DNA from 2 places in the Solibacillus kalamii genome. Region 1 is predicted to be linked to the other one. Evidence: riboswitches for the same ligand, from Rfam matches in the RefSeq annotation. Region 1 holds a riboswitch; the other holds the start of a gene.

Region 1 (3,260 bases):
CAATTCCTTTTGCTGCTTCGTTACATACATAATCATAATGAGTTGTAGAGCCGCGAATGACCGTACCTAAACCGATAACTGCATCATAATTATTTGTTTCAGCCATTTTTTTTGCTACAAACGGTACTTCAAAAGCACCTGGAACCCATGCTGTATCAATGTTTGCTTCGTCAACACCATGACGTTTTAAGCCGTCAATTGCACCACTTAATAATTTATCATTAATAAATTCATTGAATCGCCCTACGACAATTCCGATTTTCAAATCTGTTCCGAATAATTGTGCTTCAAATGTTTTTCCCATTTTAATTACTCCTTTTTATACCAGTACGGTAGTTAATTTTATATATTGAACTAAGTCTTCGATAGTAATAAATTTCAGGTTATGTTTTTGTGCTATCTTTTTGAGCTGCGGCATGCGGGCCATTGAACCATCTTCGTTCATAATTTCACAGATAACTGCGACTTCATTCGAACCGCATAGCTTCGCCAGATCGACGCCTGCTTCCGTATGCCCGCGACGCTCCAACACGCCTCCCTGTTTTGCAATGAGCGGGAACACATGGCCCGGACGATGAAAATGCTCCGGTTTTGTTGCAGGATCAAGTAATGCTAACATCGTTTTAGAACGCTCAAATGCACTTATACCTGTTGTTGTATGGATATGATCGATACTAATCGTAAAAGCTGTTTGATATGTATCGGTATTGCTTTGCACCATTGGATGAAGGGAAAGCTTTTCTGCAATTGCAGATGAAATTGGTGTACAAATTAACCCTCTTCCATAAAGCGCCATGAAATTAATATTTTCCGGTGTAGCGAATTCTCCTAAAACTAGAAAATCTCCTTCATTTTCACGGTTCTCGTCATCTGATACAATAATAATCTCACCGTTTTTCAATGCATGAATTGCTTCTTCAATTGTATTCATTTTGTCACCACTCCTCTAAAATCCTGTACGTTGCAAAAAGTCCATTGTAATTGTACTTTCCGTTTGATTTTGTAAATGTTTTTTTACATATTTTCCGATTAGATCTGTTTCAATGTTTACAACATCTCCCGGCTTTTTATAGCCTAATACAGTCTGCTCATACGTATGAGGGATTAAGGAAATGGTAATGAATGTGTCTGTCACATCAAAAATTGTTAAACTCGTGCCGTCCACTGTAATTGAGCCTTTCTTGATGCATTCTGCAATCAAATGCTTTTCCATCGCCAGATCAATATAAACTGCATTGGCGACGGGTCTTTTCCGTTGAATTGTTGCAATTCCATCAACATGGCCCGAAACAATATGCCCGCCGAAACGTCCATTCGCCGACATTGCCCGTTCCAGATTGACAGGCATACCTGCTGCTAATTGCTGGAGGCTCGTTGCTTTGACGGTTTCTGGCATAACATCCGCTAAAAATACGGATGACGAGAATTGTTTCACTGTCAGACAGACACCGTTAACGGCAATGCTGTCCCCGAGTTGAACATCGTCTAGAATTTTGTTTGCGCGAATGGCTAGTTCCATCGCTTGTGTGGACTGGCTGATCGATTCAACCGTCCCTAGTTCTTCAATGATTCCTGTAAACATCCTGCTCACCTCTTTTTAAAATTAAAAAAGAACCCCGATTGGATTCGGAGTTCGATGAGAGGAAAATTGAGCATCATCAAATAAGCTTTTTGAAGTTATTTTTCAAAAAACTGCTGACATTGCTTCCTTCTCCCATCCAGACTATAACTGTCGGCTTTGGACTTGCACCAAATCCTGCACACAAAAGTGGCTCACGGGCTTAGAGTTAAACTCATCACCGTCGATTGGGAATTTCACCCGACCCCGAAGGAAATTATTTTTTTCAATAAAATAAAAAATCCCGTCACAAAGGCGCGACAGGAAAAGTGTATAGCAAAAAATCACATTTAAAATCAAATTTTTAAAAAATGTGTTGCCATTCCTTCTCCCATCCAGACTATAACTGTCGGCTTTGGATTTGCACCAAAATCCTGCACACAAAAAGTGGCTCACGGGCTTAGAGATTAACTCATCACCGTCGATTGGGAATTTCACCCGACCCCGAAGGAAATTATTTTATTTGAAAGTTATTGTAACATAAATATTTTAAAAAGCTAATAGTATTTTAGCACCTACTTACTTTTTGTTCCTTCAATCCTTTTACCTCTACCCCTCTATTATTAAAATTTTGAAACTTTACTCAAGGTAATGCGTAGAAGAATATACATAATATTACAGAAAATAGAAAGGAGTTATTAAAGCTGATTTTAAGTGTCTTTCATTTGCTTGGTTGCTTTTTTAGGTTTTATTTTTATAAAATATAGCGTCGGATAATCTTCAGTAATATAACAAAACATTTTTTACGGTAATGGAGGCTTTTATGGCTAATAATTCACAGTCGAATAAATATCTTATCTTTATAGAACTACTGTTTTATGCAGCTTTACCCTATGCAATATGGAAGTTTGGCCGAGAACCTTTTGGTGATTATGCCGCGATGCTGATGTCCACTGTTCCCGGAATAATTTATACTGTTTACCGCTTTGCAAAAGATCGGCAGTTTAATGTGACGGGCTTGTTTATTTTAGGCTCGATGCTTATAGGTACTACGGTAGATTTATTGTCAGGTTCAGCGGAGCAAATGATTTGGAATAATGTTTATTTAGGACTTTTTTACACATTTCTCTATGTAATTTTATTTATTATAAAAAAGCCTTTTCCTTTGTATGTTGCAGTTGATTTTGCCTATTTGCAAGGCTATCCTCGAAAGGACAGTAAAACATTATTCTTTCAAAAAGGGATTTTTAGATGGTTTCAGCTGATTCAGATTGTTTTCATTATTCGAGGACTTGTTATGGCAGGAATTACGGTCTATCTTTTACGGAAATATGGAATTGACAGCTATGGTGACATGCTGATTTATAAACGAGGAGCAAGTTGGGTATTTTCCGGAATTGTCATGGGGATGTTCTTTTACATCAACGTAATTGTTCAAAAGTATACAAATCGATTACAGGAGAAGAAGGATGAAAAGCTGCCGGAACCTGACATTGTGGCGGATTAATTTTTTCTGAAAGGATGATGGAGATGACAAACATTAAAGAATGCCCAAAATGTCGCAGCACGGAATTAGGTAGAGGAAAACACAGCGGGTACAGTGTAATGTCACCTGTTAATAAATTAAGTTTAGGATGCAATATCGAGTACATTATTTGTACCGATTGCGGGTATATTATAGAAGGCTATGTCGTAAAGCCCG
Region 2 (3,260 bases), on a different contig from region 1:
AGGAACATCAACACCGGAATCGCATATGTAATAATATTCGTTAACCCAAAGTTCGCAATGATAAAAGAAACAGCACATAGCATCACTACAAATGTCTTATAGCTGATTTTCGGAAACACTTCATGGAAAAACTCACTGCATGAAGTAATGAGCCCAATACTCGTTTTCAAACATGCAAGTACAATAATAATTGCCAACAAAATCGCACCATATGAGCCGAAGTAATGATCAGCAACAGCCGCAAAAATTTGCCCGCCATTTTCAAATGTACCTATTGCGGTTACACTTGATGCTCCCATGTAAGCAATCAGACCGTATATTAGCATCATTAATGCCATTGCAAAAATACCCGATTTCCAAGTCGCTTTTGCAATTTCTTTTTTATCTGTAATACCTGTCCGTTTAATCGCATGGATGACTACAATACCGAACGCAAGTGAAGCAAGTGCATCCATCGTATTATACCCTTCTTTAAATCCTGTCATAAACGCCTCGTTAATATAGGCCCCAGCAGGCTCAACAAATTTCCCCATTGGAGAAAATAGACTAATTCCGATTAATACAAATAAAAAGATTAAAAAAGCTGGCGTTAAGTATTTTCCGATAATGTCCATTATTTTCGCCGGATTTAACGAAAAGTAAAAAACTATCGCGAAGAAAATAAAACTGAATACCGCTAGCCACAATGTTGCCTGTGAAGGATCGATAAACGGTTCAAATCCAACGACAAACGGTACTGTTGCTGTACGTGGAATTGCAAAAAACGGCCCGATCGTTAAATATAAAGCCAATGCAAAAAACAATCCAAACATCGGATGTACTTTACTTGCCAAATCACGCAATCCATTACTTCCCGACAATCCGATTGCCAGAATTCCTAAAAACGGCAAACCAATTGCCGTAACTAAAAAGCCAATTAGCGCAAACCAATAATTCGTTCCTGCCAATTGCCCCATTTGAATCGGAAATATTAAATTTCCCGCTCCAAAAAACATACCAAACAGCATCGTTCCGATTACTGCATAGGTTGAAAATGGTATTTTTTTGTCCATCATATTCTCTCCCAAGATGTCATTTCATGGTGTTTTAATGAAACGTCCTAATTTTCTTAACAATGTACAATATCATATCAGCCCTATAACAGAATGACAATAGTAATAGTAAATATAAAAGGAGCGGTGTCATAAAGTTAACACTTTTACGACATCGCTCCGAATCTTATTATTTAATTAAGCCAAATATTGTCGGCGCTGATTTTCAATCCATACACGCATTGTACGGTAAAGCATCGTCACGACAACAATCATCATAATTCCTTTAACAATATTAAATGGTAAAATACCCAGTACGATCGTTTCGTACATATTATATTCGAAGCCTAGTAAGTACGTATACAGCGGTAAGAACGCCACATAATTTAATGCTGCCATTCCTAGTGACATAACAACCGTAGAAACAACTAAGCCTGTCATTAACCCTTTTGCAGAAGGGAATTTTTTATAAATATAGTAAGCTGGTAAAATGAATAATACACCTGTAGCAAAGTTTGCCATATGACCTACCGGAATCCCTTCAGGAGCCCCTGTGTAAATCCAGTCAAGCACATTTTTGACAAGTTCAACTAGAATACCCGCAACAGGACCCATTGTAATTGCCGCAATCAATGCTGGCACATCACTGAAATCAATTTGTAAAAACACCGGGAACCATGGTAGTGGGAAGTTTAACAACATTAGAACAAATGAAACTCCACTCAGCATTGCGATTGTTACGAATGATCGTAACTTTAAACTTCTTTTTTGCATATAAATCTCTCCTCTTTGCTGATTCCATCTCGCAAGAAGAAAGGACGTATCAAATCATTCCATGAAAAAACCCTTATACTCAAATAGAGCATAAGGGAGAAATAGGCACACTTAAATAAAGGGTCTATCAGTGCATTTGCAGCAATTCCTGATTTTTGTATACGAAAAAATATTCCGCAACAAATAAGGAACTTGAAAATAAGTACTGCAAAGCACGGCATTTTCAAAAAATGACGACCGTACCTTCACCTTCTCCCATCCAGACTATACTGTCGGCTTTGGAATTGCACCAAATCCTGCACACAAAAAGTGGCTCGCGGGCTCGAAAAGTTTGACATAACTTCCTCCAAGTAAATGGTCAGAGGTTATCACTTTTATTACCGCCGGTCGGGAGTTACACCCTGCCCCGAAGATGAATCAATATGAAATTTATGTAACAATTACCTTGCTACAATTCTTATTATATATAAAAAAAAGGAATTGTAAAGCCCATTGCTTACAATTCCTAGTAAATTAATTTGGATTATTGAAATTCATAATGGATACGATTTGCAGCAATCGGCTTCTCCACTGGTTTTGTGAAATCAAAACCGCCCCATTGTTCCTGTACAATATTTTCGAATTTGACTTGTTTATCAAAACTTGCCGCTGTCATTATTAACCCTTCAATCATTCGCATTGCTTGTGCAGGCTCGTAATTCTCCAAGTTTAAAGGCTCTTCAAATGTAATCGTAACGACTGATTCAGCGTCTTCAACTTTTAAATATACACCTGGCAATATAACCGTTCTATATATATCGTTCGCTTCCACCGTCATATTTTTGATTGCTTCTTCCACATTTGTAAAGCTCATTCGGAAATTCGGACTTAAATATACCGCCCCATTGCGCATCTGATACATAAAATAATTATATTGAGCGTTCTCATCGTTTAATAGAAACGGCTCATTTACATCTCCAATATGATCGAAGGAAATTGGTTTTCCTGAGATATTTTCTATTTGCACTTCCGTATATGCATCACTGAAAGTATCGACAAGTGAACCAAGATAATTCGATAAGGAAGCTGTTCCTGCATCATATTGGTGACCTTCCGGCAATATGTGAACAAGCGTGTTCCCTTCTTCTCGCAATTCACCCTTGTATGGATGATATTCATTAAACCCGAGCGACTGTTCATCAAGCAGCGGACTGAATGTATTATAAAGTTCCAGCTTTGACGGATTTTCTGTACCTGTTTTTTCGGCAACAACTTCATTTGGAATCAATATGCTCACTGGTACGCTTTCTGCATCATCCCCTGCAAGACCAATTTCTAATAATGTGTTGTCGGCAAGCTCATTTTCATAAACTAACGTTTGCTCCGGTTGAGCTTCCGTCGTAAAACTATTAATCATGGAGCGCTCATGTTGTGTAGACGCATCTTCTTTTGCACTCATCGTCATATTTTCTTCCG

Evidence for each region. Region 1 has a riboswitch for FMN ahead of ribE (riboflavin synthase). Riboswitches for the same ligand answer to the same signal wherever they lie in the genome.
Region 2: it holds a riboswitch for FMN, as region 1 does, so the genes downstream of both, CBM15_RS15740 (ECF transporter S component) here and ribE (riboflavin synthase) in region 1, are expected to answer to the same signal.

Annotation. Positions count from the first base shown of each region.
Region 1 covers NZ_NHNT01000003.1:131,265-134,524, forward strand. Annotated here, with positions in the region: gene ribH (6,7-dimethyl-8-ribityllumazine synthase) at 1-304, opposite strand, end outside; partial or broken gene ribB (3,4-dihydroxy-2-butanone-4-phosphate synthase) at 323-931, opposite strand; gene ribE (riboflavin synthase) at 947-1,582, opposite strand; FMN riboswitch at 1,703-1,837, opposite strand; FMN riboswitch at 1,938-2,074, opposite strand; gene CBM15_RS07615 (VC0807 family protein) at 2,382-3,065, shown strand.
Region 2 covers NZ_NHNT01000012.1:99,989-103,248, forward strand. Annotated here, with positions in the region: gene brnQ (branched-chain amino acid transport system II carrier protein) at 1-1,052, opposite strand, end outside; gene CBM15_RS15740 (ECF transporter S component) at 1,230-1,805, opposite strand; FMN riboswitch at 2,049-2,223, opposite strand; gene CBM15_RS15745 (hypothetical protein) at 2,329-3,260, opposite strand, start outside.